3 regions of the Paenibacillus sp. FSL E2-0178 genome follow, and region 1 is predicted to be linked to each of the others. Evidence: riboswitches for the same ligand, from Rfam matches in the RefSeq annotation. Region 1 holds a riboswitch; each other region holds the start of a gene.

Region 1 (5,592 bases):
CTGAAGATGATCTCACCGACCTTGTTCTTCCTGATCCTGATGAATATCATCGGGTCCTTCCAGGTGTTCGAGACGATCAATATCATGACACAGGGTGGTCCATCCAACGCAACGAACACGTTGATCTTCAGCATTTATAAGCAGAGCTTCGAATATTACCGGGTCGGCTACGCCTCCGCAATGGCGGTCGTGCTGATGGGTATCGTGGGGCTGATTACGATTTTCTACTTCAAAGCACTGAATAAACGGGTTCATTACCGCTAAAAGGGGGTGAAACAATGAGAGTTTGGCTTCGGCTGCCGGGTGCAGGACTGCGGATCATTGTATCTGTTCTGCTGATCGTGATCTTCCTGATGCCGTTCTATTGGATGATCCTCACCGCGTTCAAGACGCTGGGCGAGGTGCTCCGGATGCCGCCGAAATTCTGGGTGGATTCGCTGCAATGGCAGAATTTCCGGGATGCTTTTACGAGGATTAACTTTCTGCATTATACCCGCAATTCCCTGATCATTACGCTCGGGACGATGCTCGGCCAGCTGGTCGTTGTTGTGCCGGCAGCCTATGCATTCGCAAGATATCAATTCAAGGGTAAAAATGCGCTGTTCGGCATCGTGCTCGCCACCATGATGATTCCGGGCCAGCTGATCTTCCTGCCGATCTTCGTGATGTTTGCGAAGTCCGGGCTGCTGAACACTTATGTATCGCTCATCGTGCCCTTCATTGCCAGCGGTACAGCCATCTTCATGCTGCGGCAGACCTTCATGCAGGTGCCGGATTCCCAGCTGGAGGCAGCCCGTCTGGATAATGCCAGTGAGTTCAAAATCATCTATACGATCATGATGCCTGCCGCTGTGCCCACCTTGTCCACACTCGCGCTGCTGACGTTCATCGGGACGTGGAACAGTTACTTTTTCCCGCTCGTATGGACCACAACGGATGCTGTCCGGACCTTGCCGCTTGGAATTCAGAAGCTTCAGGATGTGGAGGGGCTCAGCCCGCAGATCGTGATGGCCGGGAATATGATGCTGATCGTGCCGATTCTGCTGGTCTTCCTGATTGCACGCAAACAGATTATCAAAGCGTTCACCTACATGGGAGTGAAGTAGCGGGAATACCCTGCGGCCTTGCATGTTGAATACCAAATACAGCAGTTCACGGAGGAGAAACGAATAATGAAGGTATGGGGAAAAAGAGTAGCTCCGCTGCTCGCCACTGTTGCATTGACCGCCGTTCTTGCAGGCTGTGCCACCACCGAAGCCGAATCCAGTGTAGCGGCCTATGAGAAAGGGGATTCCGTCCTCGAGCTGAATTTCTGGACTTCTGCCGTGGAGGATGTGAACCAGAATCTGGTGGACCAGTTCAACGAGACGAAGGGAGCCGAGCTGAATATCCATGTGAATGCTGAATATCAGGGCGATTACTGGGAAATGCAGCAGAAGATCAACGCCGCAGCCATAGCGGGTACGCTGCCGAATGTTTTTATTGATGAAGTGGCGATGACTAAGGGCTTTGCCGACAGTGACATTATTACCAATCTGGAACCGTTCATGGAAACAGACAAATTCGATACCTCGGATTTCAAAATCGGCGACCTCGGCAACCTGTATCTGGGCGAGGATCTGTATGCCTTTCCGCATATGCGGAGTGTTCCCGTAATGTATGTAAACAAGACGCTCGCCGCTAAAGAGGGACTGGATCCGAACGGTCCGGCGACCTTTGCCGAACTGGAGGCCTATCTGCAGACCGCTTATGATGCTACCGGCCAGCCGCCGATGTACCTGTTCAACTATGACTTCTGGGTGATGGAGGCGCTGTTGCATTCGTACTCGGATACCAATGTGGTCAATGAGGATGAGACAAAATCCAACATCAACAGCGAAGGTGCAGTAAAGCTGATCACCTTCATTGAAGATCTGGAATCCAAGGGTCTGATCAAAGTGCTCGGGGTCACAGACAAGGATGCTTACTATGCCTCCATTGCCAATCCGGCCACTGCGCTGATCTTCTCCAGTGTCGGCGGCTACAAAACGTTCGCCGGCATGGCCGCGGAGAGTGGAATTGATCTCGGCGTATCCATGATTCCTGCCGGAGATGACGGAAAACGAGGCGTCCCGGTCGGCGGATCGAATACGTATCTGGCGAATACGGGAACGGATAATGAGAAGGCGGCCGCTTTCGAATTCATGAAATGGCTGTCGGATACCGAGCAGGCAGCGTATGCTTCTGCTAATACCGGATATCTACCGACCCGTCTTACTTCCCTGGACACAGACTTGATGAAAGAGACCATAGCTGCTTTCCCTGGCTACAAGGTCGCTTCCGATGAGCTGGAATTCAGCAAAATGCGTCCGATGACCGGCACCTACCATGAGATTGAAGATCTGATGGGTACGCGTATCAACGATATCTGGCTGGAGAACCTGCCAATACAGGCAAGCCTGGACAATCTCGCCAAAGAGGTGGATGACATCCTGAACCGCTGATTATAGATGATGTTTAAAGCAAGCAGAGCAGTGAATCTCCGGTAACGGGAGAATCGCTGCTCTGCTTTTTGGGTTCACTGCGGCCGGTTTCTGCGCGTGTTGGGCAAATTCACCTAAGCTATTCATTCTTAGACGAATATGGGCTATACTGAAGTTTCTGTTAATCTATATCCGCAAAAATATATGTAATCGCTGAGTTCCGTAATGGAAGCGGGGAAACCAAGTTTTCTGGGGTGAATCTCGAGAAATCGAGTAGGGCTACTCTTCAAGCCCGAATCCGGCAGCTAACCCCGTAAGCGACATGAGAGGATGCACAGGTAATGCCGTATATTGACGTCAATGGAACTACCCTCTATTACGAGGTGTCGGGCAGTGGTCTGCCCATTGTTTTTATTCATGATTATTCGACTTCACATCATCTGTTCGAGCCTCAGGCGGAGTATTTCAGCAAGCGGGCGAAAGTGATCCTGTTTGACTTAAGAGGGAATGGGCAATCCGGTAAAATGGATGTAGAGATTAGCCGGATTGTAGACACGCAGTGTGAAGATCTGAAGGGATTGTTGGATGGACTGTCCGTAGAACGGGCCGTCATCGTAGCTTGTTCCAGCGGTGCTGTGCTTGCCCAGAAATTCGCCTATCTGAATCCTGAACGGGTAATTAATCTGGTGTTGGTGGACAATTACATCCTAGGAGATTGTACGTCCAAAGGCAGCAAAGTGCTGGAGCTCTTTCAAATCTGCGCATGGGTCGCCCATTATCTTCCGGCTGAAATGTTCATCCGTTCTTTGCGCATTACATATAACAAATGGCTGTCTGCGTATCATATTCTGAGAAGAGAGCTTGTCCATGAACGGACAACAGAATTGATTAAACAGCGTCTGGCACTAAGACATACGGACAGCTACGGGTTTGCACTAAGGCTGCAGGTTCCCGTTCTTTGTGTATCAGGCAATCAGAATGAGCGGGTTCTGGAGCAGGTGAGACAAACAGCGGCCAAATATCCGCTCGCCACGCTGGCAATACTGGAAGATGCCATGTATCCCAGCCATTTATGTCAGCCGCAGCACTTCAACCGGCTATTGCTTGATTACCTGAAAGACCAGCAATGCTTCCAGCGGAAAATTTATTAACGGCACCTGTAGAAAATCTTTGACAAGTATAACAGGTACCGTTATAATAAATTCAACAGGTACCGTTACATTGATTAACAGGTACCGTGAATATATCCCGGGGAGGATTAATAATGAATATGAATGCTGAATTGTTCGACAAGCTTGCCAAGCTGCAATGGCTGTTGCAGAGACAACACCTGAAGAACCACGCTGCTGTGGGTCCCATGGCTGATACGTCACGCGGGCAAGGCCGGATCATGGCGTTTCTGCGGATGAAGGACGGAATCAGCACGAAGGATTTATCCTATATGCTGGACATCCGTGTATCCTCGCTCAATGAATTGCTTGCCAAACTGGAGAAGGCCGAGTATATCACCCGCAGACCTTCAGAGACAGACAAACGTATCATGCTGATCTATCTCACGCCCAAAGGGCAAGCGGAAGAAGGCCAGGAGGTTGAGGGCGGCAGTATATTTTCAGTCCTGTCTCCAGAAGAACAGGCAGCCTTCGGGGAATACCTGGTCCGCGTCATTACAGCGCTAGAGGATGAGCTTGGAACAGATGCAGATCGTGACGTAATGGCCATGTGGATGGAAGCCGCTAAGGAGCGCATCGGGACAGAGGAATTCGACAAGCTGATGGCTATGCGCGGACAAATGAGCAGAATGTGGGGAAATATGGATGACGGACGCTTTAGCGGAAGATTCCCCGGATTTGGCAGGGAAGGTCATGGCGGCGGCATGAACGGCTTCGGCTGGCCTTCCAGAGATGGTAGAGACGGCTCGAAGGACAACTCAGACCATCCGGAAGATAAGTAAGCAGAACATTTACTATAAGAAGTATTGGCGCTGTCTTTCCGCAAGAGCAGGGCAGAGGCAGCGCAATACCTTTTCAGCGTAAATAATGAATTTGAATTACGGTTACGTCCATTCCCGCATACCAAGCCCGCAATGTCCTTGTTACGGGTTTGTTTGCTGCGGCGTAAAGTTCGTAATCAATTATTAGTTAGAATTCTAACCAAATTGCAAACAAACATAACTTAAGAAAGTGGTGAACCACATGGATACAGAAAACCTCCATTACTTTGAAAAAGCACCGGTCGCAAAAGCTGTAGCACACTTCGCAGTACCCATGATGCTTGGAACGTCAATGAGTGTCATCTATTCCATTTTAAACGCCTTTTTCATAGGCACCCTTAATAATACTGCCATGTTAACTGCACTTGCCTTAACCTTACCGTTATTCGCGGTCATTATGGCGCTGGGTAACCTGATTGGAGTCGGCAGCAGTGCCTTCATTTCCCGTCTGTTGGGAGAGAAAAATACGGCTGATGTTAAGCATGTATCTGCATTCGCCTTTTACAGCAGCCTGGTTCTCGGTCTTATCGCGATGGCCGTCGGCCTGCCGCTCATTAATTCTATCGTACATGGCCTGGGGGCAACGCCTGACTCCTTCGGATTTACCAAGGACTACGTTACCATTATGCTTATTGGCTCACCCTTCGTCGTATTGTTCTTCACACTGGAGAATATTGTGCGCTCGGAGGGAGCCGCAATTACATCTATGATTGGTATGCTGCTTAGTGTGGCCGTGAATATAATTCTCGATGCGCTGGTCATCTTCGTCTTCCACTGGGATGTAATCGGTGTTGCGTCTGCCACGGTCATTTCTAACATAGTTGCGAGTGCTTATTACGCCTATCATATAGGATTTAAGAGTCAATTCTTAACGGTCTCACTGAAACAATTCAAGGCTACCAAGGTCATTCTGGGCAATGTATTCAAAATCGGAGTTCCCGTCTTTGTGATGAGTCTCTTCATGGGTGCCATGTCACTCATCTTTAACCGTTATCTGGTCGAATATGGGGAGCAGGCTATTGCGGGCTTCGGAATTTCCTCACGACTGCTGCAATTCCCCGAGTTAATCCTGATGGGATTAAGCGAGGGCGTCGTGCCGCTTATTGCCTTCTCTTTTACAGCTAACCGGTTGCGCATGAA
Region 2 (5,592 bases), 3.6 Mb from region 1:
GATATTTCTTATGATCCTGTACGATATTCATGATCTTATACGCTGATTCCTCCGGAGGAATCGGCGCTTCCATATTCTTCTCTCCGCTCATATAAGACTGCAGCCAGCCGGGATGAAAGACCATCACCTGTCCGCCCAGCTTACGCAGATGATTGTGCATCAGCGAGGACTGCATATTCAGCGCCGCCTTCGACATGCAGTAGCCGTACATATTAATTCTTTTGTTCCGGCTGATACTGCCTGCCTCTGAGGAGATGTTAATAATTAGCCGCTGCTTGCCCTGCAAAAGCAATCCCATCAACGCGTTGCTCACCCGGAGCGCGCCGAGCGTATTCACATTATAGAGCTGCGCCATGGCCTCATCATCCATATCCACGAGCATTGTAGCATTGTCCGCCTGGTGGATAATACCGGCATTGTTGATAATAATATCGATGTGTCCCGTACTGCCGGCAATACTCCGCGCTGCCTCTTTCACGCTCTCTGCGCTGCCGATATCAAGAGGGACCAGCATCAGCGTGTCCTGGTATTGCGCTTTCAGAACCTCCAGTGCCTCAGCTTCCGGTAAATACCGGCCGGCAAACACTGTGTATTTATTCTCCAGAAGAAAGCGTACCAGATAAAACCCGAGCCCGCGGTCGGCACCGGTTACAAAAGCGACCCTTTTCATGAATTGCACACCCCTCATACCTGCTTATTTATGCGCAGAGCGTTGCTGCATCACTCTCACATTAGCATGGCAATTGGCCTTTATCAACATCCTGCAAGGGAGGGGGATAAGCCTGCTGAACATTCTTTTGCTTTAATTTTGAACTATGTTACAATCAAGAATAATAGTTGTTAACAACACAATTGTTGACAAGATGCTTTCTAAATTCTATTCCAGGAAGGTGATCCTCTGATGTCTATTCAACAAATCCATACACTGGATGAACTGCAACAATACGTAGGGCAACCCGGCAAAAAATTGCTCTTCAAGCACAGCACCACCTGCCCGATCAGCGCCAAAGCAAATGAGGAGTTCCAGGCCTATACACAGAATTCCGACACGCCTGCCGCCATTGTACATGTTATCGAAGACCGTCCGGTCTCCAATCAGATTGCCGAGGATTTCGGGATTAAGCATGAATCGCCGCAGATTTTCCTGCTGGAGGATGGTGAGGTCCGCTGGAACACTTCCCACTGGAAAATCACCCGCGGCGCCATCAAGGAAGCTGTGGAGCAATGAGCCAGAACGTAATCATCTATTCCACCTCCGGCTGCAGCGACTGCAATCAGGTGAAGCAGCTGCTTGAGAGCAAGGGCATTCCCTTCGAAGTCAGAGATGTGATGACCAGTACCGTCTATCAGGAAGAAGTCGAGAAGCTGGGCTTCATGGGTGTTCCAGTCACCGTGTCCGGAGACCGGGCTGTCAAGGGCTTCAATCTCCCTGAGCTTCAGGAGCTTATTGAGGCAGCTGTACAGTAAGGATTCAGTCAGTTATGCAAAATGGTGCCGCCCTCTTTACAGGGCCGGCACCATTTTTGTCGTTCAGATCTGTCAGGCCGGGAATGTAACCCCCGTCATAGCTTCACTCAGCTCCCATAGCATCAGGGCGTTGCCCGAATCGATCGCCCAGTCCTGCACCCCAGGCTGGTGCGAATCCCCGGACTCCGCAACAGGAGCGATGTCGGCATCCTCGCAATACACGCCGCCCGTGCCGTCGAGCAGCGGACTCACCGCGCACCAGACACTGGTCGCGGCTCCCTGCTGGACCGTCTTCATATGATTCATACGCCCGGCCGGGATACGGTTGCCCGCCTCATCCAGCGCCCCCATGCCGCGCAGCTCGTCATCCGACAGATGCCGGGCCAGATCGGTCAGGATGCTGCCGGGATGCACGGAGAATGCCCGGACACCATGTACTTGCCCGCGTTTGTCCAGTTCAAGGGCGAACAGCACATTGGCGGTCTTCGACTGGCCGTAGGCTGTCCATTTCTCATAGGCCCGCCGCTCAAAGTTCACGTCTGCGAAATCAACACCGGCAATGCGGTGGCCGCGTGAGGATACGGAGACTACCCGTGCGCCTCCGGACTTCACCAGCGCAGGCCAGAGCCGGGCTGCCAGCTGGAAATGCCCCAGATGGTTGGTGGCGAACTGCACTTCGTATCCGCGAGCATCCCGGGCCAGCGGCGAAGCCATAATGCCTGCGCTGTGAATGAGGATATCCAGCGGCCGGCCGGAGTCCAGGAACCGCTGCGCGAAGGCATCGATGGATACCGGCTCCAGCAAATCCAGTGACTCCAGCTGGACTCCGGGGATGCCGGCAAGGGCGAGCCGGGCCTTTTCCGGTGTCCGTACGGGAACTATCAATGTAGCTCCGGCCGCAGCCAGGACACGTGTGGTCTCCAGACCCAGGCCGGAGTAGCCGCCGGTCACGATGGCTGTTTTGCCGCTCAGATTATGGCCTTGGATTACTTGCTCCGCCGTAGTGTCCGGCCCAAACCCCGAAGGAATCGGGTGCTGCTTAACTTTCGCGTGATTCAACTCTTTGTTCGTCTCCTGATTCAACCCAGTATTCATTCCTCGTTCCTCCTCTGTTCCATTTCCGCGATGAACCTGCCGTCCTTAAGCTCCCGGAAGTTCTTCAGCTTGTATTTCATAAGCTCCAGGGCCGCCGTAAGTTCCGTGAGCTGCTCTTCAATCAACGTTTTATGCCCGTCCAGCACACTGTAGCATTCATCGTAGTCCTCTTCCGCTGACGCCCGGATGTATTCTTGAATGATGCGCAGCGGCATATGGGTTCTTTTGAGAATAGCAACGAAATGCACCCGGTCCAGCTCACGCCTGCTGTATGCCCGCTGGCCGTTCTCCTTGCGGCTTGCCGGGGGCAGGAGCTTGATTTTCTCATAATAGCGGATGGTATCCTGGCTGAGTCCTGTCCGCTCTGCTACCTCGGCAATCGTAAAAACAGGCTCCATTTGCTGCTGGCCTCCTTCTTAATCTAGCTTCTTAGTTTGGCTTTCAGTCTTGGTAATTTACTGACAGTCTGCCCTTACAGAATCAAATGATAATCCCTGGAGTATGGTCCAAGTCAAGCATTCGGGAAGCGGGAATTAGGCCCTCCCGGATGTATGGTTTGTGCGGCTAGAAAGGATACCCTTTTCGTAGAATCGGGCTCTAATTCAGGTACAATTTGTAAACCGCCGTAATTACTCTAATAACACAATCACGCATCTATTTGCCTGACGGGTAACGCTTACTTTATCTTCAATCTCTCATTATCTCCCGATATCTCACTAATACGCCCATTTCACAAAAATTCGATATCGACGCCGTTTCCGTCTAACGCATTAATATTTCCGGAGTTCTCCTGCCGCTGCCTCCCAAAAATAAAAAACGGCGATTGAGCGAGATAAACGGATGATAATCGGCCACATATATGGTTTTAGTCTCCAATATTCCTCGCAAAGCAGCAATTTATTGCAAATCCGGCGCAGAAGCACTCTTTTCCATTTTTACAAAGACAACCCTGAAAGGGTATGATTCGTGTTGAAAGTTACCAGTGAAAATGTGAATGCACGCTGAATTTCCGCCAAGCGGAAAACGGGGGAACCATCAGGCCGCAGGCCTACTTGGGGTGAATCCGAAGGAGACTTCAATTACGCAGTCTCAAAAGGTAGGGCGACTCTCACCGTCCGAATCCGACAGCTAACCCCGTAAGCGTAAAGAGAGAGATCTTGATCCGCCACGATTTTGCCCCAGGCTTCTTACGCCTGCAACAAAACCGCAGCAGAGGTCCTCCTCTGTCTGCGGTTTTTTGCGCACTTATTCCGGAGGATCAGCATTTCGGCAAACCTATCAACTACATATCCAAACTATAAATCGCCCACATTCAGGAAGGAACGTGTCCACATGCCAGACCCATTATCGTCCAACGCAGCTCCCGCTGCCGGATTCACCAGCTATATTGAGCAATATAGCGGAACCATCTATGCGCTAAGCTGTCTCCTGCTGGAGAAGGGCGCCCGCGCCGATCAAGCCGCAGTTGCCACATTCGCGGCACTCTATGAGCCTTGGCTCAAGGGCAGCATCCAAGCAGATGCTTACTCCCTTACCGCCTACAGGGAATGCATCCGGCAATGCTCGCTGGTTGCTCAAGACCGCGGCCGCTGCTCTTCTGCCCTGCTCACCTGGGAGGATCAGATCGCCAGCGCCTTATGGTACGGCATCCAGCTGCCTCTGCCCGAGATCAGCCTCATCCTGCAGCGAAGCGTCCCTGAGCTGAAAGCGCAGCTCAGAGGGATTCGCGAACAGATGGCTGCTGCGCGGCCAGCTGTCCCGCGCCCGTCGGCGGGATAATAGGGAAGATGGCTGGGCCTGCAACAATAGCTTTAATCATGCCACTGCGATCCATGCGGACTGTAGATCCGTTATTTCGCCCAATCAGGCCATTCAGCGATCCATGCGGACTCAGAGGACCTTAACTAACCAGTTTCGCCTCATTTTGAGCTCCCTCGAACAATATAAGCGCTCCTGAGTCCGCAACGGGTAAAAAAGCAGGCTTTTTCACAAAATAAGGTCCTCTCATTCCGCGTAGCAAGCGCTGCATGGAGTAAATCCGCTGACGCCGTACATATTAATAAAAGCCGCAGCATCCGCCACGACTCTCCATTTGCTATGCTATGCTATCCGTTCCAGTGCCAGAAATCAGCGCTTGCCCTTGCCGCCCTTGGCGAACCGCCAAAAAGCCATGCAGCATCCGAGCAGCCCGACGCCCAGCAAGATGGTCTGCAGTGCTCCCAGCCAGGTTGATTTGTCCGACGGGATCAGGCTGCTGATAATGATCAGCAGGATGGAGACCACGACCAGCACGGGGGTTTGTCTACTTTTTTTCACAAAAAATCACCACTCCTAATTACTAATATTACTAAGGTACACTATCTGCTGGGTTTTAACCAGTTGGGGGGGGGGTACTCACTCTATAGAACAGCATTATTTATAAGCCCGATAACAAGTATCGCTTCTTGTTTATAGCCTTCAAGATTATCTAGCGCCACCCATTCCGGGTCATCTTTTCTATACTGATAGAATCTTACAACCACGTCTTTTCCATCCAGCTGAGAGCTCAATACGATAATAAACTGCCTATCGCTGTAGTACTCTTGCATCTTCCCTGTCCACCGATCTATTATTTGCATTCCAGTTGCTATATCACTTACATGTAAATGATTAATTGATGCTTCTAATCCAGTTCTGTCCGGGTATGTTGTTTCTTTGACTGTTTTTAAAGTTCCAAGTTCAGTGGTATCTATCAAAATACAATGATCCCATTCCGTAAAACTAGGACTCGGTCCCTCCGAGGCTACATGGACTGAAGGTGGCACATTTTTAAGTAAATAACGCATTGCCTTATTTGTCTTCGTACTTCTCCTCATCACTACAGGTCATCCACCTTCCATACCCCATCCATTTTAATTATTGAATAGACAGCGGTATCATCACTCCCGTTATCCCAGGACCTGTCCGCTACCACTTCATATTCATCAGCGTCTATTTTATTCATTTCATTAATTTCGTAATCTGTTATATTTGCCGTCTCCTTGCTGATTT
Region 3 (5,592 bases), 250 kb from region 1:
ATACCACCGGATATGGAAGAGAAGAACTGGGGGAATTCAAGAACATCCTGTACAGTGAAAGGGATGAAGCCGCGGTCAAGGAAGCTGTGCGCAATGCCTCCCAAGGGAAGTCCTCCAAGCTGGAGCTGAAGGTTATCACCAGGGACGGCCAGCAGATGATCTGCAGCGTAACGGTATTTCCATTGCTTCATAATAAGGAACAGCTGGTCTATATCGTTGCCGAGGATGTCACTGCCCTGATGCAGTACCAGCATGAACTGATTCAGGCCCGGGATGCGGCAGAGAGTGCTGCCAGGATGAAAAGCGAGTTTCTGGCGACGATGAGCCATGAAATCCGCACGCCGCTGAACGGAATTATCGGCATCAATCAGCTGCTGGCCGAAGAAATCAGCAAACCCGAGCATCTGGAGCTGCTGAAGCTGCAGAGTACCAGCAGCCAGGCATTGCTTCATGTAATGAGTGATGTTCTCGATATATCCCGCCTGGAAGCAGATGGTCTCGTGTTGAACCAGGAGCCGTTTCAGCTGACTGTGCTGCTGCAGGAGTGTATGGAGCTGTTCGAAGTGATCACAAGAGACAAGCAATTGTCGTTTGTGCTGTCGGTAGAAGAGGGGCTTCCCGGCAAGTTCGTGGGAGACATTGCGCGGATCCGTCAGATCCTGGTTAATTTAATCGGCAATGCGGTGAAATTCACTCCTTCGGGAGCGGTTACAGTTACTGTTGAATCCTGCGGCCTGATGGGAGCCTCTCAGACGCTGCAATTCAAAGTGCAGGATACGGGTATTGGCATTCCGCCGGATAAGCTGCAGCTGCTGTTCCAATCCTTTTCCCAGGTGGATGCTTCCCACACGCGTAAATATCCCGGTACTGGTCTGGGTTTGGCCATTTGCAAGAAGCTGGTGGAGCTTATGCAGGGAGAAATATGGGCGGAACCGGCGCCGGGCGGCGGGACCCAGTTCTTTTTCAGAATTGTGCTACAGTCGCTGGATTCATCGCCGGAGCTGATTTACAACCAAGAAAATGAAGACAGCGGAGTGCCTCCGGCAACAAAAGCTGTATAATGTAGGGTTTGCCAAGGAGAGAACTTTAATTATATAATTTTAAAGTAACTTATCTTTTATCACGACAGTCCTATGGACAGAAAGGAACTCTCTTTGAGCAAATCAAAAAAGAACAATGTCGCGCTTCCCCAGATGAGCAAGCAGGAGAAACGCCGGGCAGAGCAGGAGCAGCAGAAGCAGAAAACGAGAATTCTGATCGTGAGTACAGTGGCTTTAGTTGTTATTATTTTTGTAGGATTATTCATGCTGGCCTCGAAGGACGACTCAACTACAGGATCTGCTGCGGCTCCCGTTGACTTCAACTACAGTGAAATGGCACGGCTGGGCAAAGAAGATGCACCCGTCAAAATCGTTGAATTCGGCGATTACAAATGTCCGGCTTGCGCCCAGTTCACCGGAGTGATTAAACCGCAAATCGTTCAGGAGTATGTTAATCAGGATAAAGCAGCCTTTTACTTCGTCAACCTGGCCTTTATCGGTACGGATTCGAGAACAGCCTCACTTGCGGCACTCTCCGTGTACCATCAGAATCAAGAGGCCTTCTGGAAATTCTTCGATGCTATCTATGCTAACCAGGGTGAAGAAAAGGTAGAGTGGGCAACCCCGGACTTCCTGGTAAGTCTGGCACAGCAATTAGAACTGCCCATTGACTTCGATTTGCTGCGTAAGGATATTGAAGACAAGACCTACGAAAGCGAACTGGAGAGAGATATCCAGCTTGGCACAGACACAGGCGTAACCAACACGCCATCACTGTATGTCAATGGAGTCAAGGTGAATGAACCTTTTAATATGGAGGAAATTGATGCTCAAATCCAGGTAGCTGCGGAAGCTGTGGCTGCACAATGAATAAATTCTCTGCATTCTGCCGCCGGAATTGTCTCTACTTGGCCTGGTTCGTCTCGGTTGTTGCTGTAGCAGGCAGTCTGTATCTCAGTGAAGTGCTGAAATATGAGCCCTGCAAGCTATGCTGGTTTCAGCGGATATTTATGTACCCGCAGCTGATTTTGCTCGGAATCGCCACTTACCGGGGGGATAAGCGCATTATCCCTTATGTTCTTCCCTTAAGTTTGATTGGCGGAAGCATTTCGATCTATCATTACGCGGAGCAGAAAATTCCGGCACTCAGCAAGGTGCTTCCATGTACAATTGGTGTGCCGTGTAACACGGATTATCTGAATTATTTCGGATTCATCACCATCCCGCTGCTGGCACTCATTGCGTTCGCATTAATCACAATTCTGCTATGGACAGGGCGTAAAGAGGATGCAGGTGAGTAAGAAGCCGTCAGGCAGAATGAAGAGTAACTATTTCCCTTAAATTGAGTGTAAATTATTAAGCAGAAATGCTGTAAAATCACGCGATAAAGGGATAATGAAAGAGAATGAAAGAGCAAGACATACCGGATCATGGATTTGGTTGTTTTGGTTGTTTTTCATTCTTTTTTCATTTGTTTCAACGCTTTACGGAAGAGGCATTGTAGATTATTATTAGTCCTTGTGAGAAGTTGAATATGCGCTGAATTTTCCGGAAGGAAAAACGGGGGAACCAAACTTGGCCGAGTGCCAACGGGGTGAATCGGAAGCGGGTCAGCAGACTCGAAAACCGTAGGGCTACCACAGCCCGAATCCGCCAGCTAACCTCGTAAGCAATAGTGGGATAATGACCATGCACTCAAGGCATGCGGATCATTTCCGTATGCTTATTTTTGTGCCTGCATTTATGAAATCCACTTATGAAAACAGCGCGCGGTACTGCCGTTTCAACTTAACAAAGAGAGGAACTGTTACTACAATGGTAAGCAAGGTAAAACGACTATTGATCGGGCGTCCGATGAAGTCGAACGAACTCGATCATGAAAAGTTATCCAAGGTGAAAGCACTGGCTGTCCTGTCTTCTGATGCGCTCTCGTCTGTAGCCTACGGAACAGAACAAATCCTAATCGTACTTGTGGCCGCAGGTTTCACAGCTATCTGGTACTCATTGCCAATTGCATTAGCCGTATTGGGCCTGCTGGCCATCTTAATCCTGTCTTATCGGCAGACCATTTTTGCTTATCCGCAGGGCGGGGGCGCCTACATTGTTGCCAAAACCAATCTAGGGGTTCATACCGGATTGCTTGCCGGTGGCTCTTTGCTGGTCGATTATATTCTAACGGTGGCGGTAAGCGCCTCGGCGGGAACGGATGCGATCACTTCAGCGTTCCCGGGTCTTCATAATCATAGTGTACTCATAGCGGTTACTGTCATTCTGCTCTTAACGATTGTCAATCTGCGGGGTGTTACTGAATCAGCTTCCTTCATAGCCATTCCGGTATATCTGTTCGTCGTCTCCATCTTTGTACTGATTATCGCCGGAGTCTTCAAGTATGCAACCGGCGGTGCTCATGCCCAGGTTCCTGAGATCGGCTCAGCGGTATCGAACGTAAGTATGTTCCTTCTGCTTAAGGCCTTCAGCTCCGGCTGTTCGGCACTGACCGGGGTAGAAGCGGTCTCCAATGCGATCCCTAACTTCAAAGCACCGGCTGAGAAAAATGCGGCTAAAACGCTGATGCTGATGGGTCTGATTCTCGGGGCTATGTTCACGGGGATTACGCTTCTGGCTTATTGGTACGGCATCATGCCGGATGAGAAAGCGACGGTTGTGTCGCAGATTACCGAGTCTACCTTTGGCCGCGGCGGTTTGTACTTCTTCATCCAAGGTATCACTGCAGTAATCTTGTTCCTGGCGGCGAATACAGCGTATTCGGCCTTCCCGCTGCTGGCTTTCATGTTCGCCAAGGACAAATATTTACCCCATGCCTTCATGGTGCGCGGAGACCGGCTGGGATTCTCCAACGGCATTATTTTCCTCGGCGTAATGTCGGCTGTGCTTGTAGCTGCTTTTCACGGAAATACCGAAGGGTTGATTCCATTATACGCCGTTGGGGTATTCATTCCGTTTACCCTTTCACAGCTTGGCATGATGGTCCAGTGGTACAGAACTAAGCCTAAGGGCTGGCAGAGCAAATTCGCTGTGAATACAGTAGGCATGCTCACAACCTTAACCATAACACTCATCTTCATTATTACTAAATTCTCGAGTGTATGGATGGCCTTCATCTTCCTGCCGCTTGTAATCATCGTGTTCCACCGGATTCACCGCCATTATATGAATATTGCCGATCAGCTGCGCATTTGTCCGGCGACGGATAAACCTTGTATTAAAGGAAGTACAGTAGTGGTTCCCGTTGCCGGTGTTACCCGTGCGGTGCTGCATTCGATCAGCTATGCGAAGTCATTGACTGAGAATGTAGTGGCTGTATATGTCGGATTCGATGAAGAAGAGATTCACAAAATGGAACAGAAGTGGGAAGAGTGGAACCCTGGGGTGCGCCTGATTGTACTCCGCTCGCGTTACCGCAGCATCATCCGCCCGCTGGTGAAATTCATCGATACGGTGGAGTGGAAAACCGCTTCTACAGACCATATTACTGTACTCATTCCGCAATTTGTTACGAAGCATTGGTGGCAGGCGATTCTGCATAATCAGACCAGCTTGTTCATCCGTTCTTATCTGATGAATCAGAAGGATATCGTTATAGCAACTGTACCGTATCATTTGCACAAATAGACATACCCTTTATATGTAAAACGGCTGTTTCCGCAGGTTGCGGGAACAGCCGTTTTTTGTTAAGCGCAGGGTGAGTGTACATGGAACCAGATAATTTAGTTGACAGAGAGAATGAGAATCAATATCATCAGTTTATGTGAGGCGAAGGCCGCAATCACCTTTGACCAATAATGAATGTATATACAGGAGGGGTAATTAATGTTTTCGTTCAACCTGCAAAGATCAACAAGCATGAAGCTGGCTATGGCCGGACTCATGACCACGACGTTGTTATTATCCGCATGCGGAAATAACAATGCAGCCAATAACGGGGCTGCGGCAACTACGGCACCTGCAGCAACTGCAGAAGCCACTACTGCACCGGCAGAAACAACAGCTCCAGCGGTAGAGCAAACAGTAACGGATGCCATGGGACATAAAGTCACTGTCCCTGCGAACCCGCAGCGTGTGCTTGCTTCTTATCTGGAAGACTATCTGGTCGCACTTGGCGTGACTCCGGTTGCCCAATGGTCCGTGACAAACGGCACTCAGGATTACCTTGCAGCTGAGCTTAAGGACATTCCAACCATCAGCTATGACCTTCCACTCGAAGCTGTAACCAGCTTCGCACCGGACTTCACTATTGTACAATCGGAAGGTACTGTCCAGAACGGTCTGTATGACCAGCTGAACAAAATTGCACCAACGTATGTACTCGGCGACGAAGTCAGCAAGGACTGGCGCAAATCGCTGCTCAAGATCGGCGAGCTGTTGAACAAAACGCCTGAAGCTGAAGCAGCAATTACAGCGTACGATCAAAAAGCTGCTGATGCAAAAGCCAAAATCTCTGCTGCCATCGGCGATGAGTCCGTTGCCATTCTCTGGCTGGTCTCCAAGAGCTTCTTCATTGTAGACGAAACCCGCAGCAGCGGAGCGGTAT

What was found. A riboswitch is a leader RNA that binds a small molecule or an ion and turns the genes downstream of it on or off. The one in region 1 is predicted to bind cyclic di-AMP.
Region 2: another riboswitch for cyclic di-AMP. It lies ahead of MHI42_RS17665 (hypothetical protein); the one in region 1 lies ahead of MHI42_RS01810 (alpha/beta hydrolase).
Region 3: another riboswitch for cyclic di-AMP. It lies ahead of MHI42_RS00925 (APC family permease); the one in region 1 lies ahead of MHI42_RS01810 (alpha/beta hydrolase).

Annotation. Positions count from the first base shown of each region.
Region 1 covers NZ_CP151953.1:435,420-441,011, reverse strand. The annotation lists gene MHI42_RS01825 (sugar ABC transporter permease) at 1-264, shown strand, start outside; gene MHI42_RS01820 (carbohydrate ABC transporter permease) at 279-1,106, shown strand; gene MHI42_RS01815 (ABC transporter substrate-binding protein) at 1,173-2,483, shown strand; cyclic di-AMP (ydaO/yuaA leader) riboswitch at 2,664-2,796, shown strand; gene MHI42_RS01810 (alpha/beta hydrolase) at 2,804-3,613, shown strand; gene MHI42_RS01805 (MarR family transcriptional regulator) at 3,727-4,413, shown strand; gene MHI42_RS01800 (MATE family efflux transporter) at 4,655-5,592, shown strand, end outside.
Region 2 covers NZ_CP151953.1:4,072,094-4,077,685, forward strand. The annotation lists gene MHI42_RS17640 (SDR family NAD(P)-dependent oxidoreductase) at 1-670, opposite strand, end outside; gene ytxJ (bacillithiol system redox-active protein YtxJ) at 902-1,228, shown strand; gene MHI42_RS17650 (glutaredoxin family protein) at 1,225-1,467, shown strand; gene MHI42_RS17655 (oxidoreductase) at 1,540-2,562, opposite strand; gene MHI42_RS17660 (MerR family transcriptional regulator) at 2,559-2,960, opposite strand; cyclic di-AMP (ydaO/yuaA leader) riboswitch at 3,552-3,721, shown strand; gene MHI42_RS17665 (hypothetical protein) at 3,895-4,341, shown strand; gene MHI42_RS17670 (hypothetical protein) at 4,690-4,878, opposite strand; gene MHI42_RS17675 (hypothetical protein) at 4,962-5,420, opposite strand; gene MHI42_RS17680 (hypothetical protein) at 5,420-5,592, opposite strand, start outside.
Region 3 covers NZ_CP151953.1:186,109-191,700, forward strand. The annotation lists gene MHI42_RS00910 (ATP-binding protein) at 1-1,061, shown strand, start outside; gene MHI42_RS00915 (DsbA family protein) at 1,155-1,910, shown strand; gene MHI42_RS00920 (disulfide oxidoreductase) at 1,907-2,341, shown strand; cyclic di-AMP (ydaO/yuaA leader) riboswitch at 2,568-2,727, shown strand; gene MHI42_RS00925 (APC family permease) at 2,856-4,673, shown strand; gene MHI42_RS00930 (iron-hydroxamate ABC transporter substrate-binding protein) at 4,872-5,592, shown strand, end outside.